Regions from separate parts of the Sphingobium sp. LMA1-1-1.1 genome, predicted to be linked through region 2. Evidence: riboswitches for the same ligand, from Rfam matches in the RefSeq annotation. Region 2 holds a riboswitch; each other region holds the start of a gene.
What was found. Region 2 has a riboswitch for cobalamin ahead of MRBLMA1_RS08030 (cobalamin biosynthesis protein CobG). Riboswitches for the same ligand answer to the same signal wherever they lie in the genome.
Positions count from the first base shown of each region.

Region 1 (9,932 bases), on a different contig from region 2:
TCGACGATGTGCATACCAGCGGTGCCACGGCGGCGGCCTGCGCCAAAGCCCTGAAACGCGGCGGCGCCGCAAGCGTTCATCTGCTGTGCTGGGCGCGGGTGGTGCCGGATGCCACCGATTGACAAACAGCCGCCAAACCACAATTTCGACGATCAAGGAGCAAAATATGGCGAAGGTCGAAATCTATACCAAGGCCTGGTGCGGCTATTGCGCCCGGGCGAAGGCCCTGTTGAGCGACAAGGGCGTCGCATTCGAGGAATATGACATCACCATGGGTGGTCCGAAGCGGCAGGAAATGCTGGAACGCGCCAATGGCGGGGCGACGGTGCCGCAAATCTTCATCGATGGCCTGCATATCGGCGGCAGCGACGACATCGCGACGCTCGACCGGCAGGGCAAGCTCGACGCATTGCTGGAGGCATAGGCGAAATGCGCGCGGCCATGTTCCAGATGACCAGCGGGATCGATCCTGCCGCCAATGCCGCCGCCATTGCCGATATGGCAGCGCGCGCCAAGGCGGATGGCGCGGACATGCTCTTCACTCCGGAAATGGCGGGCTATCTGGACCGGGACCGGAAAAGGGCAGCGGCGACCCTGCATTCGGAGGGGGATGACCCGGTCCTCGCGGCCGTGCGCGAGGCCGCCGCCAAGCAGGGGTTGTGGGTCCATCTCGGCTCCACCCCGTTGAAAGACGAGCGCAGCGACGGCCGTTGGGCCAATCGCAGCTTCATGATCGACGACAGTGGCGAGATCCGCGCCCGTTACGACAAGATACATCTGTTCGATGTCGACCTGGCGACGGGCGAAAGCTGGCGGGAATCGTCGGTCTATGGACCGGGCGAGCGGATCGTGGCGGTCGATACGCCATGGGCGCGCATGGGAATGTCGGTCTGCTATGACATGCGCTTTCCCGATCTTTATCGTGCGCTTACCAATGCGGGTGCGACGGTGTTGCTGATGCCAGCCGCGTTCACCGTGCCGACGGGAAAGGCGCACTGGCACATCCTGCTGCGGGCGCGGGCCATAGAGGCGGGCTGCTTCGTCGTTGCCGCCGCGCAGACGGGCCGCCATGCCGACGGCCGCGAGACATATGGACACAGCCTGGTCGTCGATCCATGGGGGGACATCGTGCTCGACATGGGTGAACCAGCCGGCCTTGCTCTTGCAGAGATCAACCTGTCGCGCGTAGAGGACGTCCGCGGGCGGGTGCCTGCGCTCGCCAACAGGCGATCCTTGCCCATGGATGTTACGCTATCGTGATCGTTTTCGACCTTAAATGCGAATCCCAAGGACATGTGTTCGAGGCATGGTTCGGTTCCAGCGCCGATTATGAGGATCAGAAGGCGCGGGGATTGATAGCCTGCCCGCTTTGCGGCGATGAACATGTGGGCAAGGCGGTGATGGCCCCCGCCGTCGCGCCCAAGGGCAACAGTCGCCCGGAAATCGTGCCGCAGGCGGCTTCCTCCGATGATGCATCCATCGCCATGGGCGCCGGGGAAGAGGCGAAGATGCGTGAATTGGTGCTCGCGCTCGCCAAGGCGCAGCAAAAGGCGCTGGAGGATTCAACCTGGGTCGGGCGCGATTTCGCGGAACAGGCCCGTGCCATGCATTATGGCGAGCAGGACCGCGCCAGCATCCATGGCGAAGTGGCGCTCAACGAGGCACGCGCCCTGATGGCGGAAGGGGTGGAGGTCGCGCCACTGCCTTTTCCGGTGCTGCCCCCCGAAGCGAAGAATTGACCGCGCCCCATTCGCAGAATAGAGCCGTCGACGGGCACCCGTAGCTCAGCAGGATAGAGCATCAGATTCCTAATCTGAGGGCCATGGGTTCGAATCCCGTCGGGTGCACCACTCCTTTCCAAAAATCCTCAGTGCCCGGGAGACCGGCGGACGGTCCGAATTACTCACGCGTTATCCGTGGGTTGTGAGGGTGTGTTTTGCTCTGGCGCAATTGGAGACCAGATTGCCCTGATGACGCAGGCGCGGCCAATGCCCGACATTCGCCGGTCGGTTGGCCGCCCTAAGCGCCGCATCCCGATCACAATGCCGCTCACCGAGATGATTGCCCCGACAATCAACCAAACCCACATCCATATATCCCAAAGGGGCCGTTGACGGATGAGCACATCGAAATCCCAGCGATGCAGCCCATCGAACAGCCAGCGATAGAGGCGGCGGCGAGCGTCCATGTCGCGCAGCACCTCGCCTGTGCGGGGGCTGATATAGACCCAACTGTCATTCATGTCGGCGAAGCGAATGCGCAACACCGGCAATTCCACGCTTCCCTTGGCTTCATACCAATAGGCATCGGACTTGGTGAGCCAGTCGGCCGCTTCCATCCGAGCGTCGGGAACCAGCCGATGGGCGGCACGGATCAGGCGGCGTGGCTCGAGCTTCACCGGCTTCAAGCTCCGCGCATCGAGGATCGCATCCTGTCCACTCGGTCGGGAGAAGATCAGCAAAGGCGTGCTGTCGGTCCATATCAGCCGCATCTGACGCGCGCCCGCAGCCTCTGGTGTGCTGCCGACATGCTGCCAGTCCAGCGCAGGGGGCATCCCTGCTCCGGCATAAGCGGCACGAGCCGCATCGCTCAGACCTTTGCTGGCGAACCAGCGGTTGGGATCGACGGAGAGCCAGCCGCTGACGATCCATGCGACCAACAGGGTGCCGCCGAGCAACCCCGCGACATGATGCCACCGCTGCCAGCCGCGATAGGGCGAAATCCGCCCGCCCTTGTAGCGGCGGCGCAGCCGCATACGCAGCACCCCGATCCACATGCCGCTGACCGCCCCTATGATGCTTGCCCCGGAGGTCCAGAGGATCACCTGCCTCCACAGTGGCTGGTCCTGACGCAGCACGGTCGGATAAATCCAGTGGGGAACCGATCCGAGCCAGTTCCAGAAACGCTCTGCCCGGATCGTGTCCAGCACCACCGTTCCGGTGGTCGATGCGATGTAGAGGACCAACCCATCTGGCCGGTCGAGCGTCACCTTCCACAATGGCCGATAGCGGTTAAACCCGCTGCCAACCGTCCATTGATCCCGCTCGATCAGATCCACGGCGGAGGCAGGCGCTTTGCCGAACGCGGCAGCGATGCCGCCAGCCTGGCGAGCCGTGACAGGAGCGATGGCGCGCCCGCTCATTGCCGCCGCCGCCCCGTCGTGCAGCCAGACGGGACCGTCCAACCCTTGTTGCAACACGGCGTCGGCCTGAACACTCCCATGGACCTGCTTCCAGTCGATGGGTGCCAATCCCGCCAGCCGCTCCTGCTGGGTCAGCGACGGGAAAGGCACATACATCATGACGATGCCCGACAGGAACCACATCGCCAGCAACAGGCATGTCACTATGCCCAGCCAGCGATGGGTCAGATACAGCCATCGCTTGCCGCGATGACGCCACCGGGCGCGTGCGTCAGAAATGAGCCGTCACCGAAATGTCGATGGAACGGGGGCGGCCCAATATCCACTGCTCGTCATTATAGGTGGTGGTCGCATAATCCTTGTCAAAGAGATTATAGACCCGCAGGTTCGCCGCGAGATTGGGGGTGAACGCATAGGTCAACCCCGCATCCACCACGGCATAGCCCGGCACCCGGTGGCTGTTGGCGTTGTCCGAGAAGCTCCGGCCGACATAGCGCAAACTGGCATTGGCCCGCAGCGCGTCAATGGGCGCCCAATAGACGGACAGGTTCGCCGCTACTTCAGGCACATTGGGTGGCGTGTTGCCGGTATAGCTGGTGCCGCCGCTGATGAAGTCATCGAAATTAGCGTCCAGCACTGTGCCATTCGCGTCGATGCCGAAGCGGTCGGTCAGTTGCAGCGTCACCGAAGCCTCCACACCCTTGGCGGACCGCTGGCCGATCTGTTCTATGGGACTAGTCGGCGTCTGCTGCGCCACCAGCTTCTTCTTGACGATACGATAGGCCGCCAGAGTGGCGCTGCCCTTGCCATCGAGGAACATGGCCTTGATGCCGCCCTCGACTTGATCGCCCGTCGCGTTGGTGAAGGCGAACTGGGTCGCATTGGTGGTGAAGGTGGTCAGCGTGCCGAGCGGATCGACGCCGGTCGAATATTGCCCATAGAGCGAGATGTTGGAGGTCGGCTGATAGACGCCGCCGATCCGCCAAGTGGTATTGCGGAATTTCCGATTGGTCGCGCCATTGGGAAAGGCATTGACCTCGCTGATGCTGCCGTCCGGGTTATAGACGATGTTCCAGCGTTGCACCTTGTCCCGCTCGTGCCGGATGCCTGCGACCACCGAAAGCTGATCGGTCAGAGCCAGGCGGTCTTCGGCAAAGACGCTATATTCGTTGGTCCGCGTGCGATAGCGGGGCGCGATGCCCTGCGTGTCGTAGAACAGGCCCGGATCGAAGTCGAAGGGATCGACAGCATCCTCCTGTGGGTCCGATCCGAAATCATTGGAATAAGTGAGCTTGATGAGATTGGCGTCGAAGCCGACGACCAGATCGTTTTTCAGGCCCGCAATCGGCTTGCTGATGCGGATGGTCGCCTGATCGCCATATTGGGTCTGGTCATGGAAGATGCCCAGATTGTCCATTCGGTTGATCAGGCCGGTGTCGTCATTGTAGAAATAGCTTTCCAGATTTTTGAACAGACGCTTGCTGGTAAGGCGATAGGCGGCGTTGGAGAGGGTGATGCCGTCGGCCACCGTCCAGTCGGCGGTCAGCGTGGTCCGATTGTCGCGATAGTGCAGGCTGGCGTCGGCGACATTATAGTTGCGCCGCTGGTTGTCCTTCACCAACGCCCCGTCGATCAGCGGCGTGCCGAAATATTCCATCGGCCGCTGATTGCCATAGTCGTTGCGCAGGGTGAGCGTGAAGCTGTCGCTTGGCCGGAAGCGCAGCGCGCCCGAGAGCGCGAGGCTCTTGGAATGGCCACGGTCGACATACCCGTCCGACGCCCGGTAGCTGGCGTCGATCCGGTAGGAGAGCATCTCGCCCAGCGGTCCACCGACACCTGCTGCTGCGCGCCAGCTATCCTGCGAGCCATATCCTGCTTCCGCGTCAAATTCGGTGCGTTCGGCATTGGGGGATCTGGTGATGATGTTCACCGCGCCGCCCAGCGCGCCCTGTCCGTAGAGCACGGAGGCGGGGCCGTTCAGCAATTCGATCCGCTCGACATTCCACGGGTCGGTGGGGAAGGTGATCGTGCCCGCAACCGGGAACAGCCGGACGCCATCAACCAGTTGCAGCACTGAACCCTGACCGGAAAAGCCGCGCAGCGACAGGGCTGTGCCGCCATTGCCCGGATTGGCGGAGGTGGTGACGCCCGGTGCACGGGTTACGGCCGACATTATGTCCAGATCGCCGCGAGCGCGGATCGCGTCGCCATCAATCTGCGCGACGCTGGCTGGCGTTTCGAGCGCGGTCAGCCCCAGGCGCGATCCGGTTTCCGTCTCCTGGAGCAATGCTCCCGGCCGAACGCCCGACACGATGATTTCGGCTGAGCTATCCGCGGCGGTTTCCGCGGCGGCCTGCTGCGTCGTGGTGGCGGCCAGCCCGGTGGCCAGCCAAAATCCTACATTTTTCCATTCCATTGCATGTCTTCCCGGCGTCACGCGACATTCGGGTGGAGACGTGCCGCCAGCGACGGTCGGCGCACGTCAGCAGCCGGACGCCATAGAGCGACCGCCACGCGAACCGATGCGGTCTCCACCGCCCGTTCGTCGCTCAAACGGAAAGATACCGTGCCTTGGCCATCCCCTGGACCGGGCAAGAGCGACCAGACGCTGGCAGGTCTCCTGGCTCGCGGGTCATAGCTTGATGCACGGCCTTCCCAGACCTCGCAGGATTTAGCGTCCGGTCCAGTGGCTGCCTCCTCACACTGGAGGAAGCGATATGCATCGCGCTCGCCGCTTACAGTTGCAGGGACAGCCCCGGATTTGGATGGCCGGAGCCATCCTCACCGCGTTCCCTTTTAAGCCTCTTTCGAGGCACCGGCGCGATCATGCCCGGGACGACGAAGCCGTCGTCCCGGGCAGAGGTGCGTTAGCGGGAGGGTCAATGCTCCGCAAGAGCCTAATCTCACGCCGCCGCGAGACCGAGCCAAGGCGAGATGGCCGATATCCGCATGAGAACCAGGCGCTTAACCAGCGACAACAGGACACGGGATATCGCGAGCATGGGCCAGAACCCGGCTGAGTCCGTCGTACAGCCGGATGCCATGGTTGCTGATCCTGATTTTCGCCGTGCCGGGCTGCTAGCCGTCAATCAAGATTGCGGCGCTATCGCGACTGCCGAATGGTCAGACTCGGCATCAACCGAAATTCCGGCTTCCTTGCGCTCGGAATAGCGATCCACAAGTTGCGCCGCATGCGGTCGCATAAGTACCGTAAAGCGGACCAATTCCTCCATCACATCGACGATGCGCTCGTAGTAGCTCGACGCCCGCATCCGGCCGTCTTGGTCGAACTCCTTGTAAGCCATCGCCACCGACGATTGGTTGGGGATCGTGAACATCCGCATCCAGCGACCCAGCAGGCGCAGCGTGTTGACGGCATTGAACGATTGGGAGCCGCCGGACACCTGCATGACTGCAAGCGTCCGCCCTTGCGTCGGCCGCATCCCGCGAATCTGGAGCGGCAGGTGGTCGATCTGCGTCTTCATGATGCCGCTGATCTGGCCGTGCCGCTCCGGGCTGCACCAGACCATGCCTTCCGACCACAGCGCATGCTCGCGCAATTCATGCACCGCAGGGTGATCGTCTTCCGCCACCTGATCTGGCAGCGGCAGGTCGCTGGGATCGAAGATCCGCGTCTCAGCACCGAAATATTGCAGCAGGCGGGCGGCCTCTTCCACGGCGAGGCGAGAGAAGGAGCGCTCTCGCAGCGAGCCGTAGAGCAGTAGAAAGCGCGGAGGCGGTTGGTCCGGTCCGAGGCCAGTGGCGGGACGAGCCAGCGCAAAGGCCTTGTCCAAGGCAGGCAGATGATCGGGGGCGGTGAGTTCACGCAATCTCATGCGGCAATGGCTTTCTCATACCAGGGACGGGTTCGCTTCACCAAGGCGACAATGGACAGCATCACCGGCACTTCCACCAGCACGCCTACGACCGTTGCCAGCGCGGCGCCGGAGGTGAGCCCAAAGAGGCTGATGGCGGCGGCCACTGCCAGTTCGAAGAAATTGGAGGCGCCGATCAGCGCCGAAGGGCCGGCGACGCACCACGCCACGCCGAAACGGCGGCTGAGCCAGTAGGCGATGCCGGCGTTGAGATAGACCTGAAACAGGATCGGCACGGCAATCAGCGCGATCACCAGCGGTTGCCGGATGATCTGCTCACCCTGGAAGCCGAACAGCAGCACCAGCGTCAGCAGCAGGCTGGCAAGGCTGATCGGGCTGATGGCGGACAGGAAATGCTGAAGTCCCTTCTCGCCGCCGCGAAGAAGCGCTCGGCGGAGCAGTTGGGAGATGATAACCGGGACGACGATGTAGAGCCCCACCGACAGCGCCAGTGTGTTCCACGGCACGGTGATTGATGCCACGCCCAACAGCAGGCCGACGAGCGGTGCGAAGGCAAAGATCATGATCAAGTCGTTCAGTGCCACCTGGCTCAATGTGTAGTTCGGCTCACCGTCGACAAGGTTCGACCAGACGAAGACCATGGCCGTGCATGGCGCTGCGGCCAGCAGGATCAGGCCCGCAATATAGGACGAGGATGCGCCTGCCGGCAGTATCGGGACGAACAAATAGCGGAGGAAGAACGTCCCGAGCAGCGCCATCGAGAATGGCTTGATCGCCCAGTTCACCACAAGGGTGACGCCGATGCCGCGCCAGTGTTGCCGAAGGCTATGCAGCGCGCCGAAATCGACCCGCAGCAGCATCGGGATGATCATCAACCAGATCAGCGCCGCAACGACGAGGTTGACGTTGGCGATCTCCAGCGCTGCGATGGTCTCGAAGGCGCTCGGGAGCAAATGGCCAAGACCGATCCCGATCGCGATGCACAGGGCCACCCACAGCGAGAGATAGCGTTCGAACAGCGACATGGTCGTCAGTCCTTCCCGGAAGCAGCCGGCGCGGTCGCGATGCCGCCGCCCAAGGGAAGCTGCATGTAAACCGTGTCGAGCCAGCGGCCTGCCTTCCAGCCCATGCCGGTGAGGCGACCGACATGCTCAAAACCGCAGGACGCGTGGAGCGCTACGGAGGCAGGTTCACCCCCGCCGATGACGGCGACCATCTGCCGGAAGCCATGGGCTTCAGCGGCCTTCAGCAAGGCCATGAGGAGCAGCTTGCCGATGCCGCTACCGCGCCTGTCGTGCGCCACGTAGATGCTGTTCTCGCAGGCATAAGCGTAGGCCGGCCGATCGCGGAACTGCGTGGCGTAGGCATAGCCCACCACCTCAGATCCATCGCAGGCAACAAGGAATGGCCAGTCTCGTCCGGTCAGCGTTCGTATCTTGGCTTCGGTTTCCTCCTCTGTCGGTGGCACGATTTCGTAGGTTGCCGTGCCGTGCAGGACGTGATGCGCGTAGATGGCGGCAATGGCACCGGCATCGCCGATCGTTGCGTCGCGAACCGAAAGGGTCATCGCCTCGTCGCTTCCACGACTTCGCCGTCTTCCTTGACAAATGGGCAGCGCTGCCCGGCCGGCAGCAGATCCAGGACTTCTTCGGAAGGCCGGCAGAGCTTCACACCCAGCGGAGACACCACCAGCGGACGGTTGATGAGGACGGGATGCTCCATCATCGCGTCGATCAGCGCGTCATCGGCCAGGCTTTCGTCGCCCAGGCCCAGTTCGGCAAAAGGCGTGCCTTTCTCGCGCAGCAGGGCGCGCGGGGTGATGCCGGCCCGATCCATGAGTTGCACCAGGAGCGCGCGGCTTGGCGGCGTCTTCAGATACTCGACCACATGGGGTTCGATGCCCGCATTGCGGATCATGGCCAGGGCATTGCGAGAGGTTCCGCAAAGCGGGTTATGGTAGATCACGATATCGGTCATCATCGCCTCTTCAGCAGCAGATAAGTTCGGCCAGCAGCGGCTCGCACAGTTCGGCGCGTCCCTGGCAGCAATCCTTGGCCAGATAGACCATCAGTCCGCGCAACGCGTCGAGATTGGCGCGCTGGATTTGTTGGCGGCCACGCTTCTCCGACAGTACCAGTCCAGCTTTCACCATGACGGCGAGGTGCGTTGAGAAGGTGCTCTGGGTCAGGCCGGAGGCCTCGACCAGCTCGCCGGTCGACAGGCCGTCAGGCTCATGTCGGATCAGCAGCCGAAACGCATCAAGACGCGTGGGATGGCCAAGAGCCGAGAGGACCGAAAGTGCTTCGCTGGTGTCCATGCATCGTAATTATCCGATGCATTTGGCCTCGTCAAGGATGCATCGAATATTTCCGATCAGTTCCCCAATTATCCGGTCAGTGACAGTATGGATCAGCCTCAAAATTGAAGGCGCATTCTGGAATCGGCTAATTCTGGGCAACCGAATTGCAAAAGCGGACCGACCGGACCTGGGAACGGAAAATCAGGAACTGGAGCAACTTGCGGAATTTGCCCTCGTCGGACGCGGGCGATTGCTGCGGGTGGGAAGTGTTCTCATGCGGTGCCGACAGGGCGCCGTCGTCCAAGATTGCAAATTTGCATCGGTACGCCAAATAATGGCGGTGCGGTCGTTACGGCTGGCGGCCTGATCTTCATCGCGGCGGCGACGGACGATTTGTTCAAGGCCATCGACATGAGGACCGGTAAAATCCTCTGGCAGCAGGCGCTCCCCGCCGGCGGTCAGGCGGCGCCGATGGTCTATGAGCAGAATGGGCGTGAATATGTCGTCCTGATGACCGGGGCCATCACTTCATGAAAACGCCGATCGGCGATCAGGTAATCGCCTGGGCGCTCCCTGTCGCGAAGGACGGGGTTCTATGACGCCTTGCCCAGCTGAAGGCTGTCGAATGTCTCCCGGGCCTTCCGAAACCGCTCCG
Region 1 covers NZ_JBEGHS010000007.1:4,918-14,849, forward strand. Annotated here, with positions in the region: gene MRBLMA1_RS07225 (ComF family protein) at 1-122, shown strand, start outside; gene grxC (glutaredoxin 3) at 167-424, shown strand; gene MRBLMA1_RS07235 (carbon-nitrogen hydrolase family protein) at 430-1,260, shown strand; gene MRBLMA1_RS07240 (DUF1178 family protein) at 1,257-1,739, shown strand; tRNA gene MRBLMA1_RS07245 (tRNA-Arg) at 1,774-1,850, shown strand; gene MRBLMA1_RS07250 (hypothetical protein) at 1,904-3,346, opposite strand; gene MRBLMA1_RS07255 (TonB-dependent receptor) at 3,414-5,558, opposite strand; cobalamin riboswitch at 5,736-5,977, opposite strand; gene arsH (arsenical resistance protein ArsH) at 6,232-6,978, opposite strand; gene arsB (ACR3 family arsenite efflux transporter) at 6,975-8,003, opposite strand; gene MRBLMA1_RS07270 (GNAT family N-acetyltransferase) at 8,009-8,545, opposite strand; gene arsC (arsenate reductase (glutaredoxin)) at 8,542-8,955, opposite strand; gene MRBLMA1_RS07280 (ArsR/SmtB family transcription factor) at 8,966-9,295, opposite strand; gene MRBLMA1_RS07285 (hypothetical protein) at 9,584-9,811, shown strand; gene MRBLMA1_RS07290 (winged helix-turn-helix transcriptional regulator) at 9,871-9,932, opposite strand, start outside.
Region 1: linked by a shared signal. The riboswitch ahead of MRBLMA1_RS07255 (TonB-dependent receptor) and the one ahead of MRBLMA1_RS08030 (cobalamin biosynthesis protein CobG) in region 2 are both predicted to bind cobalamin.

Region 2 (9,932 bases):
AGCATCGTGACACCCCATATTCTGGAAAACCGTGTCAACTTCGTTGCACAACTTACTGCAAACTGGTCAAAACTCAGGAAGTTACCAGCCAATGAACGCCGGGTCGCGATGGTTCTGGCCAACTACCCCAACAGCGACGCCCGCATCGGCAACGGCGTCGGGCTGGACACGCCCGCAAGCGCCGCCGCCATTTTGAAGGCCCTGTCGGAGGCGGGCTACCGGACGGGTACTGCTCCCACCGACGGCACCGCACTGATGCACCTCATGACCGGCGCCGTCACCAATGCCTCTCCAGATCGCCCCGGCGAGGTCAGCCTGCCGCTCGGCGCCTATCAGGTGGCCTTCGCCTCGCTACCCAAAGCGGCGCTTAATGCGGTCCAGGATCGCTGGGGCGCACCCGAAGCAGATCCCTTTTTCCGCGACGGCGCCTTCCACCTGCCGGCGCACCGTTTCGGCAACATCGTCGTCGCCGTCCAGCCTTCGCGCGGCTATCATATCGATCCCAGGAACAGCTATCACGACCCGGCGCTGCCGCCGCCCCATGCCTATCTCGCCTTCCATATTTGGCTGGCCGACGCGTTTGGAGCGCATGCCGTCGTTCATGTCGGCAAGCATGGCAATCTCGAATGGCTGCCGGGGAAGGCCGTCGCCCTGTCGGAAAGCTGTTTCCCGGAAATCTGCGCCGGACCGATTCCGCAAATCTACCCCTTCATCGTCAACGACCCCGGCGAAGGCACTCAGGCGAAGCGCCGCATAGGCGCGTGCATCGTCGATCATCTGACGCCGCCGCTGACGCGCGCCGAGAGCTATGGTCCGCTCAAGGAGCTGGAGGTGCTGGTCGATGAATATTATCTTGCCGCCGGCATGGACCCGCGCCGGCTGGAAACGCTGCGCAAGGACATATTGGCGCTCGCCGCCGCACAGGGACTGGACAGGGATGCAGGCGCGCGAGGAAGCGGAGACGAGGCCTTAGCAGCGATCGATAACTATCTGTGTGAACTCAAGGAAATGCAGATCCGTGATGGACTGCATGTCTTCACGCAGAGCCCGGAAGGCCGTCTCCGCCGGGATCTCCTCATCGCCCTCGCCCGCTGTCCCAGAGGGATGGAGGAAGGCCAGCAATCGCTGCTGCGTGCGCTGGCCGATGATCTGGCACTGGATTTCGATCCCCTGGATTGCGTGATGGGCGAGGCATGGACCGGCGCACGCCCGGCCGCCCTGGAGGCTGTCGCGAAGGCCCCCTGGCGCACCAGGGGCGACACGGTCGAACGGCTGGAACTCTTTGCCATCGACCTGGTGGACCATCTGTCCCGCGAACAGGGGCATGACGGCATTCAGCGGCCGGGCGCCCCTGGCCCGCTAAGCGAGGCCGTTCTCAAGGCCATAGAAGCCGATCTCGCGCCCCGCGTCGATGCCTGCGGACGTGCCGAAAAGGCCGCGCTCCTCGACGCCCTCGACGGCAAATTCGTCGCTCCCGGCCCTTCCGGAGCGCCCACCAGGGCCCGGCCCGACGTCCTTCCCACCGGCCGCAATTTCTATTCGGTCGATACCCGGGCGGTGCCCACGGTCGCCGCCTGGAATCTCGGGCAACGCTCCGCCGATCTCATCGTGCAGGACTATCTTCAGCGCGAGGGCGACTATCCCCGCGCCATCGCCCTTTCGGCCTGGGGCACCGCCAATATGCGCACGGGCGGCGACGACATTGCGCAGGCGCTTGCCCTGATGGGTGCGCGTCCCCGCTGGGACTGGGCTTCGGGCCGCGTCATCGGGTTCGAGGTCATGAAGATCGCGGAACTGGGCCGCCCGCGCGTCGACGTCACCTTGCGTATTTCGGGCTTTTTCCGGGATGCCTTCCCGGAGCAGATCGACCTTGTCGACAGCGCAGCCCGCGCCGTCATGGCGTTGGACGAACCGGAGGAAGACAACCCGGCCGCAGCGCGCCATCAGGCGGAAACCGCGGCCCTGATCGCGGAGGGCATGGCGGAAAAGGTCGCGCTGCGCCGGGCAGGCAGCCGCGTCTTCGGGTCGAAACCCGGCGCTTATGGCGCAGGCCTTCAGGCGATGATCGACGAGAGGATCTGGCATGACAGGTCGGACCTGGCCAATGTCTATCTCGACTGGGGCAGTCATGCCTATGGCGGCGGGGTGGAGGGCGACAGCGAACGCAGCCTCTTCGCCCGGCGCCTGACCGACGTCGACGCCCTGATACAGAACCAGGACAATCGCGAGCACGACCTGCTCGACAGCGATGATTATTATCAGTTCGAAGGCGGCATGGCCGCCGCCGTCGAGCATCTCTCCGGCAGGAAACCGCTCAGCTATCATAACGACCACAGCCGCCCCGAACGTCCTGTCGTCCGCACGCTGGAGGATGAGATCGGCCGGGTCGTCCGCGCCCGCGTCACCAACCCCAAATGGATCGCCGGGATGATGCGTCACGGCTATAAGGGTGCGTTCGAAATCGCGGCCTCGGTCGACTATCTGTTCGCCTTCGCCGCCACGACCCATGCCGTCAAGGACCATCATTTCGACGCCGTCCATGCTGCCTTCATCGAGGATGAGACGGTCCGCGCCTTCATGGCGCAGGCCAATCCGGCAGCCCTGCGTGAAACCGCCGCCCGCCTCCACGAGGCGCTGGACCGCGCCCTTTGGAAACCCCGGTCGAACAGCGCCGCCATGCTTCTCTCCCAAATCAAGGATGCCTCGCAATGATCGAACGCACGCCCGAACAACATGCCGAAAAGATGAAGAAGAAACAGGCCGCCCATGACAGGATCATGGCCACCAAGACGCAGGAAAAGGGCCTGTTGATCGTCCACACCGGCAAGGGCAAGGGCAAGACGACCGCTGCCCTGGGCATGGTGGTCCGTGCCATTGGCCATGACAGGAAGGTGGGCGTCGTCCAGTTCGTCAAGGGGGCGATGACCACCGGGGAAAAACGGGTGTTCGACGCGTTTCCGGACAATGTCGAGTTCAAGCCGATGGGCGAAGGCTTCACCTGGAATACGCAGGACCGGACCCGGGACATTGCCCTGGCGCGCGAAGCGTGGGATGAGGTGAAACGCATGATCGCCGATCCGGCCTATGACATGGTCCTTGCCGATGAACTCAACATCGTCCTGCGTTATGACTACCTGCCCGTGGAAGAGGTTCTGGAAGCCGTGACCGCCAGAAGCCCGATGAAACATGTGCTCATCACCGGCCGCAACGCGCCCGAAGCGCTGATCGACGCGGCCGATCTCGTCACGGAAATGACGCTTGTCAAACATCCCTTCCGCAGCGGCGTGAAGGCCCAGCCGGGAATCGAATTCTGACACACACCGCCTTCGACATCGCCTCCTTCGAGGATCTGGTCCACCTGCGCCGCGACGTTCGCCATTTTTTGACCGACCCGCTGGACGAAAGCGAGGTGGAAAGGCTCCTCGCCCTTGCGCACAGCGCCCCGTCCGTGGGGCTGTCGCAGCCCTGGCGGTTCGTCCGGATCGAAACGCCGGGGCTGCGCCAGGATCTCGCCGTCCATGTCGATGCCCAGATTGCCCGGGCAGGCAAGATCTATGACGGGGAGGAGGACCGGCTTTACCGCAGCCTCAAATTGCACGGGCTGCGCGAAGCGCCCGTGCTGTTCGCCGTCTATTGCGACGAAGGCACTGAAACAGGGCACAGGCTGGGCGCAATCACTATGCCGGAGGCGCGACGCTACAGTTGCGTGATGGCCATCCACACATTGTGGCTTGCCGCCCGCACGCGCGGCATTGGGCTGGGCTGGGTGTCGATACTGGATCCCGCGACGGTGGATGCGATGCTTGCCATTCCCGGCAACTGGCGCTGCCTCGGGCTGATATGCCTGGGCTATCCTGTAAGCGAAGAGGCGACGCCGGAACTGGAAAGACGGGGCTGGGAACATCGCACCAACTGGCATTCCGCGATCGTCACGCGCTGACGATTGCCGCTGAACGGCTCTTTCCTTTCCCGTCCTCCCCGCCTATGAGGCGTTGCTGGAACGGGTTCCGCCCGCTCCATCGATCGCGTCGGTGCCCCGCGAGGGGCTTAAATGGGAACGCGGTGCGGGAGGATACTCCCTAATCCGCGGCTGTCCCTGCAACTGTAAGCGGCGAGCAAGGCAAGGACGGCCCCCCCATCCGGGGTGGCCAGCCACTGGAGCAATCCGGGAAGGCCCGTGCCAAGGCGACGACCCGCAAGCCAGGATACCTGCCGAACGCAAAGGTCGCTCTAGCCATGGTCCAGGGGATGGTCACGGCTCGGTTCTCCGCACGGGCGACGAATGCGGCTGGGGGACATCCTCCGGTCGTCGTTGCGACGTGGGAGGTGAAGTTCGTTGCCAGACGCGCAAAGCGCATCGTCCGCCGCCGTTCGCGGCTGGTGTCCATCGGCATGGCGTCCGATGACGGCAGGCGACGGGTTGCTGGTACGGGTGCGCCCGCGCCTGGGCCGCCTCACCGTGCCGCAGGCCATCGGACTTGCAAAAGCGGCCCGTTCGCACGGCAACGGCCTGATCGACCTTACCAACCGCGCCGCGCTCCAGCTTCGCGGCGTGACGGAGCAAAGCCATGCTCCACTGCTCCGGCAACTCATCGCTCTTGGTCTCGTCGATCCCGATCCCGGCCGTGAGGCTCGCGGCAATGTCCTGCTCACGCCAGATTCCTCGCCAGGGGACGACACGGAAAACATCGCCCTCAGCCTGATCGAGCATCTTGATGAAATGCCCGAACTTCCCCCCAAGATCGGGATCGCTATCGACGCCGGCCCGGCGCCCTGCCTTGCGGCTGTTCCTGCTGACTTCCGCTTCGAACGCAGCGCAACGGGCGTGCTGCTGCTGAGGATGGACGGACGGATGCTCGGTTCCCCGACCAGGGGCGAAAACGCGGCTCGCGACCTGAGCGCCCTTCTCCACTGGTTTCTGGCCACGGGCGGGGCAGCATCTGGCCGCGCAGCCCGGCACAGGGCGCCTCTGCCAACCGTTGCGGATGTCGCGCCCGCGCCGTCCCGCCCGCCTTCCCAAGCGCTGGCGGCGGCAGCCGGCTCGTTTCACGGCATTCCCTTCGGCCAGTTCCATGCCGACAGCCTCATCGCGCTGGCGGAAAAAGGGAATGTCTGCGCCGTGCGCATCACCCCCTGGCGCGGCCTGATCCTCGAAGGGGCCAAGGAGGATGCCGACAACGTCTCCATTGACCGGCTGCTCGGGATGGATGCCTGCCCTGGCGCACCTGCATGCCCGCAGGCAAGCGTTGCGACCCGCAGCCTCGCCTCCCGGCTCGCACCGCTGGTCAATGGCTCCCTGCATGTGTCGGGCTGCGCCAAGGGCTGTGCCCGACAGGCGCCTGCCGACCTTGTTCTCACCGGCAGGCAGGGCCGCTTCGACCTGTCCCGCAACGGCCCCGCCGGATCATCGCCGGAGTTGACCGGCATGACCGCCGACCAAGTCCTCGCCCATTTTGGAAGGCCCTGATGCCCCAAAACTATGAAACCGATGGCGCCGCCATCTACCGGCAGTCCTTTCGCATCATCCGCACCGAGGCTGATCTCGGCCGCTTCTCGCCTGAGGAGGAGCGCATCGCCGTGCGCATGATCCATGCGGCGGGACTGGTCGAACTTGCGTCCCGGATCCGCTTTTCTCCCTCCTTCGCAGAAGCTGCCATCGCCGCTCTTCAGGCCGGCGCCCCGATCCTCTGCGACGCGCGTATGGTGTCCGAAGGGATCACTGCAAAGCGCCTGCCGGCCGCCAATCCGATCCTCTGCACGCTGAACGATCCGCAAGTGCCCGCGCTGGCGGAGCGCATGTCCAACACCCGCTCTGCCGCCGCGCTTGAATTCTGGCGGCCTTATCTGGCAGGCGCGCTTGTTGCGATCGGCAATGCGCCGACGGCTCTGTTCCATCTGCTCGACATGCTGGAGGATCCCGCCTGTCCTCGCCCGGCCGCGATCATCGGCTGTCCCGTCGGCTTCGTCGGAGCGGCGGAATCGAAGGAGGCGCTCTGGCACGCCCAACCCGTCCCCTGCTGCGTCGTGGAGGGCCGCCTTGGCGGCAGCGCCGTCACGGTCGCGGCGGTCAATGCCATTGCGAGCCCCGCGGAATGACCGGCGGGACCATCCACGGCGTTGGCCTGGGACCGGGCGCGCAGGACCTGATGAGCGTCCGTGCCGACCGGCTGATCCGCGACGCCCGACATATCGCCTATTTCCGCAAGCGGGGACGGTCGGGCCATGCCCGCAGCATCGTGGAGGGCATGTTGCGCGCCGATGCCATTGAATTCCCGATGGAATATCCGGTGACGACGGAAATCCCGCTGTCCGACCCCCGCTACAATGACCTTCTCTCGGCCTTCTACGCCGATTGCACCGCGCATCTGGAAGGACTCTCCGCGCGCGGAGAGGATGTGGTCGTCCTCTGCGAAGGCGATCCCTTCTTCTATGGCAGCTTCATGCATCTGCACAGCCGGCTGGCCGCGCCGGTGAAGATCGTCCCCGGCATCACCGGCATGTCCGGCGCCTGGACCGCCAGCGGCACGCCGATCAGTTGGGGAGACGATGTCCTGACCGTGTTGATGGCGACGCTGCCCGAAGAGGAACTCGTCCGCCGCATCCGTGACAGCCATGCGCTGGCGGTGATGAAGATCGGCCGCAACCTCCCCAAGCTGCGCCGCGCAATCGAAGCGGCCGGCCGGCAGGACAACGCCTGGCTGATCGAATATGCGACGATGGCGGATCAGCGCATCAGGCCGCTGGCGGAGGCGACCGACGTCACCGCTTATTTCTCGATCCTGCTGATCCATGGGCAGGGCCGCCGCCCATGACCGGCTGGATCGTGGCAGCGGGTCTTGGGCCGGGCGCGGATGCGCTCGTCACGCCAGAGGTGACGGAGGCGCTTGCGCAGGCAACCGACGTCATCGGATATATCCCCTATGTCGCCCGCGTGGAGCAAAGACCGGGCCTCATGCTCCACGCATCGGACAATCGCGTCGAACTTGAACGCGCCGCCCTTGCCCTGAGCCTTGCCGCCCAGGGCAGGCGGGTCGCAGTGGTGTCTTCGGGCGATCCGGGCGTGTTCGCCATGGCTTCGGCCCTGTTCGAAGCCATGGAGGCAGGCCCGCAGGACTGGCGCGATCTCGATATCCGCGTGCTCCCCGGCATCACCGCCATGCTCGCCGCCGCGGCGCGCGCGGGCGCTCCGCTTGGCCATGATTTCTGCGCCATCAACCTGTCCGACAATCTGAAGCCCTGGCCGCTGATCGAACGCCGCCTGCGCCTCGCGGCACAGGCCGACTTCGCCATGGCTTTCTACAATCCGCGATCCCGCTCCCGGCCGGAGGGCTTCGGGCGGGCGCTGACGATCCTGCGCGAGGAATGTGGCGAGGATCGGCTTATCCTGTTCGCTCGCGCCGTTTCCACGCCCGAAGAAACTCTGCGCATCGTGCCGCTGAGCGAGGCGACTGCGCAGATGGCGGACATGCGCACCATGGTCATCGTCGGTTCCAGCCGCACCCGGCTGATTACCCGATCAGGGCCGCCGATCCTCTATACGCCGCGCTCCGCCGCATGACCCAGCCATTGCAGCACCGCGGCAACCTCATGCGTCATCAGCGCGGCCGGACAGGCCGGGCGCTCGATCATCACGACCGGCAATCCCAGTTGCCGCGCCGCAATCAGCTTCGCCTGCGCGCCATCGCCACCAGCATTTTTCGAAACCACGCAGTCGATCCCATGGGCGCGCATCAAATGCATTTCGGCCTCCACCGTAAAGGGGCCCCGGTCGACCACCAGTGCATGTCGGGGCAATTGCGGAACAGCATCAGGCGTGTCGACGAAGCGCAGCAGATAATGATGCTGCGGCTGTGCGGCGAACACATCGACATGCATGCGACCCACCGCCAGCATCACGCGGCGGGCGGCTCCCGCCAGCGCCGCCACCGCGCCGGCCATGTCGGGCACGCGCGTCCACTGGTCCCCCTCAGCCGCAGTCCAGGGTGGACGGGTCAACATGATATGCTCGACCCCCGCCTCCCGCGCCGCGGCAACGGCATGCTCGCTCATCGTCGCGGCGAAAGGATGGGTGGCATCGACCAGATGGGTGACGCTCTCCTCCCGCAAATAGCGCACGAGGCCTGCAATCCCGCCAAAGCCGCCGACGCGTACCGGCACCGGCTGCGCCCGTGGCTTCTCCGTGCGCCCCGCGTAGCTCAGCAGCGCGCGCGTCCCCCGCTCGGCAAGAGCTGCCGCGAGCGCGCTGGCTTCGGTGGTCCCGCCCAATATGAGGATGTTGGAAATGCCCGATACTCCTGACGGTCCCTGGCTGACGATCATCGGCTTTGGCGAAGACGGCGCCAGCGGCCTGTCATCCGCCGCCCGCGCCGCGCTGGACAAGGCCGCGTTCATTGCCGGATCGCCGCGCCATCTTGCGCTGCTGCCAGCCCTTAGAGCCGAAACCTTCAGCTGGCCAGCCCCGTTCGCGGAAGGGATTCCGGCGCTGCTCGCCCGCCGGGGAATGCCGACCGTCCTGCTTGCTTCCGGCGATCCCTTCTGGTTCGGCGCAGGGTCCGTCGTGACACGCCATCTGGAAGCCGGCGAGTGGACGGCGCATCCCGCCCCCTCCTCATTCTCGCTTGCCGCCTCCCGGCTGGGCTGGCCGCTTCAGGAGGTGGAATGCCATGGCCTTCATGCCGCGCCGCTGACGCGACTGCGCTCGTGTCTGGTACCGGGACGGCGCGCCATATTGCTGTTGCGCGACGGACGGGCAGTGCCCCAACTCGCCGCCTGGCTGACGGAACAGGGCTTCGGTTCCTCGACCCTGCACGTGCTGGAAGCGCTGGGCGGCCCTCGCGAGCGTATCCGCCAATGCAGCACCGAAAGGCTGGACATCGCCAACATCGCCCATCCGGTGGCAATCGGCCTGTCCGTGGCGGGCGGCGGCAGGACGCTCCCTCGCTCCAGCGGTATCCCCGACGATTGGTTCGACCATGACGGCCAGATCACCAAGCGTCCCGCCCGCGCCCTGACCCTGTCTGCCCTCGCCCCCCGCCCCGGCGAGATGCTGTGGGACATCGGGGCAGGCTCCGGCTCTGTCGCCATAGAGTGGCTGCTTACCCATGGCTCCACGCGAGCCATCGCGTTCGAGGCTGATCCGGAACGCGCCGAGCGCGCACGCGCCAACGCCGTCCGTCTGGGCGCCGACCGTCTGACCATGGTTGCGGGGAAGGCGCCGGATGTGCTGATCGGGCGCGATCCCCCCGACGCCGTCTTCATCGGTGGAGGACTGAGCCAGCCCCTGCTCGAGACCCTGTTCGCGATGCCCGGTGGCCGAACGCGACTTGTCGCCAATGCCGTCACCCTCGAATCCGAAGCGCTGCTCGCCCAATGGCATGCGGAGAAAGGGGGCGACCTGCTTCGCATCGAACTTGCGCAGGCGGTACCATTGGGCAGTCGGCGCGGCTGGCGTTCCGCCTATCCGCTGGTGCAATGGAGCGTGTCGCTATGATCGTCGCGGGCTTCGGCTTCCGCAAGAGCGCCTCGCTCGCTTCCTTGCAGTCAGCGCTTGAGGGGGCGACGGGCGCGATGATCGCCGTCGATGCGCTCGCCACCATTGATCACAAGGCCGGGCAGCTTGCGCCCCTGGCACGCCACCTCGCCCTTCCCCTTATAGCGGTCAGCGTGGAAAGCCTGTCGGATCAGCCCGTGCTTACCCGATCCCCTGTCAGCATGGCCGCCTATGGCGCGGGCAGCGTTGCCGAAGCGGCGGCTCTTGCCGCGCTGAGGCCCAAGGGCCGGCTTCTCGCGCCTCGCGCGCTCTCTTCCGACCGCCTCGCAAGCTGCGCCATAGCCGAAGGTCCTGGCGAATGACTGTCCATTTCATCGGCGCCGGTCCCGGAGCGCCCGACCTTATCACCCTGCGCGGCCACGACCTGATCGCGCGCTGTCCG
Region 2 covers NZ_JBEGHS010000012.1:92,410-102,341, reverse strand. Annotated here, with positions in the region: gene cobN (cobaltochelatase subunit CobN) at 1-2,712, shown strand, start outside; gene cobO (cob(I)yrinic acid a,c-diamide adenosyltransferase) at 2,709-3,314, shown strand; gene bluB (5,6-dimethylbenzimidazole synthase) at 3,311-3,940, shown strand; cobalamin riboswitch at 4,013-4,232, shown strand; gene MRBLMA1_RS08030 (cobalamin biosynthesis protein CobG) at 4,403-5,467, shown strand; gene MRBLMA1_RS08025 (precorrin-8X methylmutase) at 5,467-6,096, shown strand; gene cobI (precorrin-2 C(20)-methyltransferase) at 6,093-6,812, shown strand; gene cobJ (precorrin-3B C(17)-methyltransferase) at 6,809-7,558, shown strand; gene MRBLMA1_RS08010 (cobalt-precorrin-6A reductase) at 7,534-8,283, opposite strand; gene cbiE (precorrin-6y C5,15-methyltransferase (decarboxylating) subunit CbiE) at 8,282-9,490, shown strand; gene MRBLMA1_RS08000 (cobalamin biosynthesis protein) at 9,487-9,852, shown strand; gene cobM (precorrin-4 C(11)-methyltransferase) at 9,849-9,932, shown strand, end outside.

Region 3 (9,932 bases), on a different contig from region 2:
TATATGGGCCGGGCCGCGGCGGGCGAGATCAGCCATTGCCTGATCGCCGCCGGGCGCGATCCCGAAACGCCGGTGATGGTGGCGGTCAATGTCTCCCTGCCGACGGAACGGCTGATCCGGGGCAAGCTGTCGGCTCTGGCCTTCCTGGTGCGGACGATCAGCGACGAAGACCCGACGCTTCTGCTGATCGGGGAGGCGGTGGCCGGGACGCATGCGCCGGTGGAGACCATGGCGGCTGTAGCCCTGACCAAATAACGACAGCGCAGCATGCTCCCGCGAAGGCGGGAGGCCCGTTCAAAGTCGGTACGGGGCGCTCTCGCGGCTTGCCTCGTTCAGGTGCCTTGGCGGAAGCACTCCATTCATCGACTGCCTTTTGCCAGAGCCTGCAGATCCTCCGGCCGGTTGATGTTGGGCAGCACGAATTCGGGCCGGTCGACGATCCGGGCGCCGACCCGCTCCAGCCAGCCCCGGATCGATCTGTTATTGTCCTCCGCCAGATGGGCATCCAGTTCGCCCGCCAGCGAAGCGGGCCAGAATCCGGCCAGTTGCTGCCCCTTGAGGATGGCGGGTTCAGGGCCGATCAGGGCCTGCGCCAGGCCGTCCGGATAGGCGGGCACGTCGCACCCGGTCGTCAGCACGGCGTCATAACCCTGCGCCAGGGCATGATGCAGCGCCGCGTTGAGGCCGCCCAACGGCCCCATGTCCGCGGCGGGCCGATCCGCCAGCCCGATCATGCCCTCCACCTGCCGGCCGCATACCACGACGGTTTCGACATGGCGGCCGAGAGCCTCGACCGCATGGTCCAGCAGGGTGCGCCCCTCCAGCATCGCCTGCGCCTTGTCGCTGCCGAACCGGCTGGACCGCCCGCCAGCCAGCACCGCCCCCATCAGCCGCATCATGCGCCGCCGCCTATGATCCGGGCATAGCTGTCGGGATCGACATTGCTGCCTGAAATCACCACGACGCCGGCCCCTTCGGCAGGCGGAGCAATTCCGGCCAGCATGGCCGCCAGCGATGCGGCTCCGCCCGGCTCGACCACCAGCTTGAGCACGGAAAAGGCAAAGCGCATCGCGTCGCGCACCTGATCGTCGCTCACCGCCAGGCCCCCGGACAACAGCGCCTGGTTGATGGGAAAGGTCAGCGCTCCCGGCGTCGGAGACAGCAGCGCGTCGCAGATCGACCGCGCATCGGGCGACACGCTTTCCCGCTTGCCGCTGGCCAGGGACCGCGCCGTATCGTCGAACGCTTCCGGTTCCACCGCATGGATGTTGACCTCGGGCATGCGCGCCTTCACCGCCGTCGCGATCCCCGACACCATGCCGCCGCCGCCGCAATTGACCAGGATCTGGCCGATCTTCGCGCCAGCTTCGGCGGCCTGCTCCATGATCTCCAGCCCGATCGTGCCCTGGCCCGCCATGATGAAGGGATCGTCGAAGGACGGCACCAGCACCGCGCCCCTCTCGGTCGCCAGCCGCGTGGCGATCTCCTCCCGGTTATCGGTGAAGCGGTCATAGGCAACGACTTCGGCGCCCAGCGCCCGCGTGTTCGCCGTCTTGATCGCGGGCGCGTCGGCCGGCATCACGATCGTCGCCGCGATCCCCAGCAAGCGCGCCGCAAAGGCGACGCCCTGCGCGTGATTGCCCGATGACCAGGCGACGACGCCTGCCTTTCGCTCCCCGGCGTCCAGCCGGGCCAGCCGGTTGTAGGCACCGCGGAACTTGAACGATCCGCTGTGCTGCGCGCCCTCGAACTTCACCAGCACCCGCCGGCCGCAGCGGGCGTTGAGCGCCGCATTTTCCAGCAGGGGGGTGCGGATGGCGGCGGGGGCGATGACCCGCGCCGCATCCTCGACATCGGCGGCGTTGATGGCGAACGACATGCAATCTCCTTCTGCGGCTGCCCCTTGGCATGGCCGCCGCTTTCCCTTATGGCGCCCGGCGCGGGCAGGGCAAAGCCCCTGCGCGCAAGGAAGATCGCGCCGGTGCCCGGAAGGGCTGAAAACGGGAATGCGGTGCGGACGGGAAGCCGTCCCAATCCGCGGCTGTCCCTGCAACTGTAAGCGGTGAGCGCGATGCACTTCGGCCCCCAGGGCCGGCCACTGGACGCAAGTCCGGGAAGGCGTGCATCGCCGCATTGACCCGCGAGCCAGGAGACCTGCCGACGCATGGTCGCTCTTGCCTTGGTCCAGGGTATGGCCACGGCACGGTGTTCTCCGTCTGAGCGACGAAGCGGCGCGGGGCCGCATCGGTGTGGGGGAGGGCGCGGGCGCCAGCCATTTTCCCCTGTCCGGCCGCATGAGCGGACGCCCTGAGCCATGTTGCATCGCGCTCAGGGGGAAGACAGACATGTTGAGGATTTCCGTTTCCATCGCCGCCTTGCTCGCGGCCGCACCTGCGCTGGCGGAGGATGAGATCATCGTCACCGCGCTGGGCATCGAACAGCCGCGCGACGAGGTCGGCCAGGCCGTCACCGTGATCGACGCCGACACCATCCGCACCCGCCAGAGCGTCAGCGTGGTCGACCTGCTGGCCACCACGCCGGGCGTGCGCTTCAACCGCAGCGGCAGCCTGGGCGGCGTGACCGGGGTTTCGTTGCGCGGCGCGGAAACGACGCAGACGCTGGTGCTGATCGACGGGGTCAAGGTCAACGACCCCAGCGGCATCGGCGACATGTACGATTTCGGCAATCTGCTGACCGGCAATATCCAGCGGATCGAGATTTTGCGCGGCTCCAACTCGATCGTCTACGGCAGCCAGGCGATCGGCGGCGTGGTCAACGTCATGACCGGAACGCCCGGCACCGGCTTTGCCGGCAATGCCTCCGTCGATTACGGCTACAGCAATACGCTGAACGCGAAGGCGGACGTTTCGGGCGGCAGCGGCAGCGGCATCGCGTCGGGCGGCGTCGGCATCGCCTATTTCAACACCGACGGCATTTCCTCCGCCGCCAGCGGCACCGAAAAGGACGGCTATGAGAATATCGCCGCCAATGCCAGGCTGAAGCTGTCCTTCACCGATACCCTCAACCTCGACCTGCGCGGCTATTATATCCATGCCGACCTGGATACCGACAATGGCGTGGTGGACAGCACCACGGACTCCTCGAAATCGGATCAATATGTCGGCTATGCGGGCCTCAACCTTGCGTTGCTCGACGGCAGGCTCACCAATCGGGCGGCCGTCACTTGGTTCCGCATCGACCGCGACTATACGTCCGCTTTCGGGCCTTATGCCTATTCCGGCACCAATTTGCGCTTCGAATATGAAGGGGTCTACCAGCCGGTCGATCAGGCGAAGCTGGTCTTCGGCTATGAACATGAGCGGCCCGACTATGATTTTTCCGGCTTCGGTTCCACCGAACGCCACAAGGCCGATATCGACAGCGTCTATGCGCTGGCCGTCGTCAAGCCCCTTGCCGGCCTGTCGCTGACCGGCGGCGTGCGGCATGACGATCACAGCCAGTTCGGCGGCGCGACGACCTTCGGCGCCAACGCCAATTACACGCCCAATGCCGGCGCGACCAATATCCGCATGAGCTATGGCGAGGGGTTCAAGGCGCCGTCGCTCTACCAGCTTTACGGCGCCGATGTCGGCAATGCCGGCCTGCGTCCCGAGCGGTCGAAAAGCTACGATATCGGTTTTGACCAGAGGCTCGACGGCGACCGGGCGATCCTCTCCGTCACGGCGTTCCGCCGCGATACCAGAAACCAGATCAACTATGATTATTCGATCGGCCTCTATGGCGGGTATAATAATCTCGACCGCACCCGCGCCAAGGGGGTGGAGGCGATGCTGACGCTGAGGCCGGTCGATGCGCTGACCGTCACGGCCGCCTACAGCCATGTCGATGCGCGCGACCGCAGTAGCGGCGCCCGGCTGCCCCGCCGCGCCCCCGACGCGGTCAGCGTTTCAGCGGATTATGTCTGGCCCTTCGGCCTGTCGACCGGCGCCACCGTGACGATGGTGGGCGACAGCTTCAACGACGCGACCAATCTGGTACGGCTGGACGGCTATGCGATAGCGAACATCCGGGCGTCTTTCCCGATCATGGAGAAGCTGGAAATCTATGGCCGCATCGACAATGTCACCGATGCGAAATACGCCACGGTCTATGGCTATGGCACCTATGGGCGATCGGCCTTTGGCGGCGTGCGTGTGCGCTTCTGACGGCTTATGGGCGCGGCGCGGCGTTGATCTGCGCCGCGCCCCTGCGCGCTGCGCCGTCAAGCTGCGCCGTGATGCTCCTCGCGGCGTCGACATAGGCGGGGCCGCCGCACACCGTCCACGCCTGCGGCACGCGGATGCGCGGAATGGCGCGCAATATCGGATGGTGCAGCATCTCCGTCCCCTGATCGACCACCTTCTCGCTCCCCGCCTCGACGATCAGCCAGTCCGGGCGGGCGGCGATCATCTCCTCCAGCGAAAGCTGCGACAGTGCCGGCTTGCCCAGCCTGGCCGCCAGGTTGACCAGGCCCACGCGCCGCATCAGGTCGTCGACCAGCGTGCCGGTGCCGGTCATATAGCCGCGCCGCTGATAATAGGCGGCGACGCCGCGATGCTTCGGATGGGGCAGGGCGGCAAGAGCCCGGTCCATGCGGGCGATCATCGCCTCGCCCCGTTCGGGATGGCCGACCGCCGCCGCCACCTGCCGGATCTGCGCCAGGATCATCGCATAGCTGTCCGCGCTCGCCAGTGCCAGGGTCCGCCATCGGCCCGGTGGCGCGCCGACCACGTTGTCGCCCGCCGGAAAGCCGATCAGCAGGTCCGGGCGAAGCGCCAACACTTCCTCGGAAGGGCGCTTGAGGGTACGGAAGGCGCGGGCCTTGCCGACCGCCGCCGACAGTTCTGGGTCATGTCCATAGGGGCTGAGCGCTGCGATCTGCGCCGGATCGGCCAGCGCGAGCACATATTGGTCGGCGCAGGTGTTGAGCGACACGATGCGTTTCGGCGGAACCGGCGCGGCGCCGGTCAGCGAAAGGGCGCAAAATGCGGCAAGGATCATTCTTCTGCGCACCCTGTGGCCCCTGTGCTGCGCCCCAACAAATCGTGCCTCGACACACTCCCTCGCGGGAATAGGGAGCGCCTGGACAGATGCTGTAGCAAGCAGGGAGGAACGCGCAAGCCATGAGCGCCCGCCGCCACCCGTTGCTCATCCCCGCGCTGATCGTATCGGCCCTGCTTGCCGCGCTGGCTTCCCTCGCTCTTGGCGCCGTTCCGCTTTCTCCGGCCCGCGTCCTTGCTGTCCTCGGCGGTGGCGGCGACGACGTCGCCCGCGCCATCCTTCTCGACCTGCGCCTGCCCCGCATGCTGCTGGGCCTGATCGTCGGCGCGATGCTCGGCCTCGCGGGTGCTGCGCTCCAGGGTTATCTGCGCAACCCGCTGGCCGAACCCTCGGTCTTGGGGGCGTCCAACTGCGCCGCGCTCGGCGCTGTCGGCGCGCTCTATTTCGGGCTGGCGCAGGCGCATCCGCTGGCGCTTCCCGCGCTCGCCATCATGACCGGCCTGATCGGCATTGGCGCGCTGTTCCTGCTCGCCGGCCCGGCGGAAAGTCCGCTCACGCTCATCCTCGCCGGCATCGCCATCGCGACGCTCGCGGGGGCGGGGATCAGCCTGTCGCTCAACCTGTCGCCCAACCCCTTCGCCGCGATGGAGATCATGAGCTGGCTGATGGGCAGCCTGGAAAACCGTGCCTATGGCCATGTCTGGATCGCGCTGCCCTGCGTCGCCATGGGCGCGGCGCTGCTGCTTGGCGACGGGCGGACGCTGGACGCGCTGACGCTGGGCGAGGATGGGGCGCAGGCGCTTGGCATCGATCTTCGCTGGGCGCGCATCCGCCTGATGCTGGGCGTCGCCATAGGCGTCGGCGGCGCCGTGGCGGTGTCGGGGGCGATAGGCTTTGTCGGCCTGATCGTGCCGCATCTGGTCCGACCGCTGACCGACCGCTCGCCCTCCGCCATTCTGCTGCCCTCGATGCTGGGCGGCGCGGTGCTGCTGACGCTGGCGGACATCGGCGTGCGGCTGATCCCTACCAGCAGCGAACTCAAGCTGGGGGTGCTGACGGCGTTGCTGGGCGTTCCCGTGTTCCTGATGCACCTGATGCGGGAGCGGCGGCTATGGTGACGATCCGCGCGCAGGGACTTTCCGTCAGGCTGGGCCGGTATCCTGCGGTGAACGGCGCCGACCTCCTGCTGGAGCCGGGGGAGCTGGTGGGCATCATCGGGCCCAATGGCGCCGGCAAATCCACCCTGATCCGGGCGCTGCTGGGGCTGGTCGGGCGGTCGGGCGGGACAGTCCTGATCGACGGCGACGACAGCGCGCGGCTCAGCCGGCGGGAGATCGCCCGGCGCATCGCCTATCTGCCGCAAGGACAGACGCTGCACTGGCCGCTGGCGGTGGAGCGGCTGGTGGCGCTGGGTCGATTGCCGCATCTGGGGCCGCTGTCGCGCCTTTCCGCGCAGGATGAGGCGCATGTCGACGCCGCCTTGACGCGGGCCGATGTGCTGCATCTGAAAGGCAGGGTGGCGACCGAATTGTCGGGTGGCGAGCGCGCCCGCGTGCTGCTGGCCCGCGCGCTGGCGGTGGGCGCGCCTGCCCTGATTGCCGATGAACCCCTGGCCGCGCTCGATCCGGGGCATCAGATCGACGTCATGGATCTGCTCCGGGCGGAGGCGCGGGCCGGGTCGCTGGTCGTCGCCGTGCTGCACGACCTCAGCATGGCGGCGCGCTATTGCGATCGGCTCGTGCTGATGGAGCGCGGGTCGCCGGTGGCCGACGGCGCGCCGCTGGACGTGCTGACGGAGGGGAATCTCGCCAGGGTGTATGGCATTTCCGCTCGCATAGAAACGAACGGCGACTGGCCGCTGGTCCTGCCGACGGGGCGGACCAGATCCTGACTGCTATTCGCCGCCTGTTCCCGCGACGGCAGGAACAGGGCGTGTCCTATTCCCCAAAGGTCCGGGGTGCGGGCGCGACCACCGTGAAGGTTCCCGCACCGATTTCGGACACTTCCAGCGCCCGCTCCGCAATGCCGTCGCGGCCGAAGCGGAACGCGCCGTCGATCCCGGCAAACCCCCCCGCATCGCGCAGCCGCGCCGCCGGGAAGGGCGTTCCGGGCTTCCAGTCGCGCGCGATCCGCACGGTCAGCAGCACCGCATCATAGCCGAGCGCCGACAGCCGGAACGGCGCACTGCCGTAGCGCGCGCGATATTTGGTCGCGAGCTGCCGGTAGAGGCCATCCGACACGCTGGCGAACCATGCGCCGCGCAGCACCGGGCTGGACGCCAGGCCGCTGTCGGTGTTCCACAATTCGGTGCCCAGCAGTCGTGCCGTAGCGCCGCCATTCTTCCGCACGATCGGCGCGACCTGCATCGCCACCCGCCCGCTGTCCGCGATCAGCAGCGCGTCATAGCTGGACGAAGCCTGCAATTTCCTGACCGCCGCCGTGATGGAGGCGGGGCTGCGGTCGAAGGTCTGCATCGACACGACCGTCCCGCCCGCGCTCTCGACCGCGCGCAGCAGCGCTGTGCCCGACCGCTCGCCATAGGTTCCCTTGGGCACCAGCGCGGCGAATTTCGACAGGCCCTTGCCCTTGGCGAAGTCGACCACCCGCTCGATCGACTGATTGGGATTGTAGCCCATGATATAGACGCCGTTCCCGGCGACGCTGGTGTCGTTGGAAAAGCTGATCACCGGCACATTGGCCCGCGCCGCGAGCGGACCGACGGTCCGCGCATCCTCCGCCAGCAAGGGCCCCAGGATCAGCCTGTTGCCGTCCGCCAGCGCCTTGTTCACCGCCGCCGCAGCGCCCGCGGCGGTGTCGTAGGTGGTGATGCGAACCTTGTCCGCCTTTGTGTCCAGCAGCGCCAGGGTGGTCGCATTGGCGATCGACTGGCCGACACCGGCATTGGGGCCGCTCATCGGCACCAGCAGCGCGACGCGGTGGCGCAGCGTGTCGGTGGGCAGGCCCTCGGTGACGTCGGGGCCGGTCTGCGCCGGGCCGCCGGGCTGGGCGGGGCCGGGGCCCTTGGGCACGATCGACTGACAGGCGGCGACCAGCAGCGCGGCCGTGGCGAACATGATCCGCCAGGCCCTTTTCATCCCCACCCCTTTCATCACGGCGAACAAGTCCGCTTGCCGGGGGGCATCCGTCTCTGTCATCTGGCGTCCTTATGGAAACTGATATTGTTGATCTTGCTTCTGGGCTTGAACCGGGGCTTTACATCGTTGCGGGGCCGATCGGCAACCTCGGAGACCTTACCCCCCGCGCCGCGGAAGTCCTGCGCCGGGCCGATGTGATCGCCGTGGAAGATACACGGGTCAGCGCACGCCTGCTGCGCCATGCCGGGTCCGACCGGCCGATGGTCCCCTATCACGACCACAGCGCCGAAGCGGTGCGCGCGCGCCTGGTCGATCGGATGGCGCGCGAATCGGTGGCGCTGCTCTCCGACGCGGGAACGCCGCTGATCTCGGATCCCGGTTACAAGCTGGTGCGCGACGCGCGGGCGGCGGGCCGCCGGATCACGACGCTCCCCGGCCCCAGCGCCGTCATCGCCGCACTGACCTTGTCGGGCCTGCCGACCGACCGTTTCCTGTTCATGGGCTTCCTGCCCTCGAAGCAGAAGGCACGCGGCGACGCGCTGGACGAAGTCGCCGCCCTGCGCGCCACGCTGGTCTTCTATGAAAGCGGGCCGCGCCTGTCGGAAAGCCTGGCCTCCATGGCCGCCCATCTGGGCGACCGGGACGCAGCCGTCTCCCGAGAGATCAGCAAGGCGTTCGAGGAGACGGCGACCGGCACGCTCCTGGAACTTTCCGCCCGCTATGCCGACGCCCCGCCAAAGGGGGAGATCGTCGTGATCGTCGGCCCGCCGGGCGAGGCGCCGCCCGCCAGCGCGGAGGATGCCGACGCGGCCTTGCTGGAGGCGATGGAGCGGCTTCCGGTTTCCAAGGCGGCAGGCGAGGTCGCAAAGAAGCTCGGACTGGACCGCCGCGCGCTTTACGACCGCGCCCTGGAACTCAAGGCGTGAAGGCGCAGCCTTCGGGCGCCCGGCTGGCCGCCGAAAAGCGCGGGCGGCAGGCGGAACGCATCGCCGGCTGGTGGCTGCGCCTCAAGGGCTGGCAGATCGTTGGCCGCCGCATGCGCACGCCTGCGGGGGAGGTGGACCTGGTCGCCCGGCGCGGCGCCATGCTGGCCTTTGTCGAGGTGAAGGCTCGCGCGCGCGGCGCCGATCTCGACCTCGCCATAGATGAGCGGCGCCTTTCGCGAGTGGCGGCGGCGGCGGAAATCCTGTTCCATGACCTCGCCAAACCGGGCGACGACATGCGAATCGACGTGATCCTCCTTGCGCCCGGCCGTCCGCCGCGCCATCTGGCCAATGTCTGGCACGGGGGGTGAGCAATCCGATCCTCCCGTTCCGTTCGCCCTGAGCTTGTCGAGGGGCCTCAAGTTTCTTCAGGAAAAGGGCCGGGCCTCGACATGCTCAGCCCGAACGGCAGGAAAACAAGTCGATGACCACCGCACTCAACCCGCTCACCGTCGCCGTACAGATGGACCCGATGGAGGGGATCAGGATCGGCGGCGATTCGACCTTCCACATCATGCTGGCCGGGCAGGCGCGCGGGCACCGGCTCTATCATTATCTCGCCCCCGACCTCACCTATCGCGAGGGCCGCGTGCTGGCGCGGGCGCGCCCGGTCCGGGTGCAGAAGGTGCAGGGCGATCATTTCGCCTTCGGGGAGCCGGAGATGCTGGACCTTGGCCGCGACGTCGACGTCGTCCTGATGCGGCAGGATCCGCCCTTCGATCTCAGCTACATCACCGCCACGCACCTTCTGGAGCGGGTGCAGCAGGAGACGCTGGTGGTGAACGACCCCGGCGCCGTCCGCAATGCGCCGGAAAAGCTGTTCGTGCTGGATTATGCCCGATTCATGCCGCCG
Region 3 covers NZ_JBEGHS010000056.1:83,943-93,874, forward strand. Annotated here, with positions in the region: gene cobA (uroporphyrinogen-III C-methyltransferase) at 1-255, shown strand, start outside; gene mobA (molybdenum cofactor guanylyltransferase) at 360-896, opposite strand; gene MRBLMA1_RS19495 (threonine ammonia-lyase) at 896-1,879, opposite strand; cobalamin riboswitch at 1,963-2,176, shown strand; gene MRBLMA1_RS19500 (TonB-dependent receptor plug domain-containing protein) at 2,346-4,166, shown strand; gene MRBLMA1_RS19505 (ABC transporter substrate-binding protein) at 4,171-5,013, opposite strand; gene MRBLMA1_RS19510 (FecCD family ABC transporter permease) at 5,124-6,119, shown strand; gene MRBLMA1_RS19515 (ABC transporter ATP-binding protein) at 6,113-6,892, shown strand; gene MRBLMA1_RS19520 (penicillin-binding protein activator) at 6,939-8,156, opposite strand; gene rsmI (16S rRNA (cytidine(1402)-2'-O)-methyltransferase) at 8,168-9,022, shown strand; gene MRBLMA1_RS19530 (YraN family protein) at 9,019-9,390, shown strand; gene gshB (glutathione synthase) at 9,504-9,932, shown strand, end outside.
Region 3: linked by a shared signal. The riboswitch ahead of MRBLMA1_RS19500 (TonB-dependent receptor plug domain-containing protein) and the one ahead of MRBLMA1_RS08030 (cobalamin biosynthesis protein CobG) in region 2 are both predicted to bind cobalamin.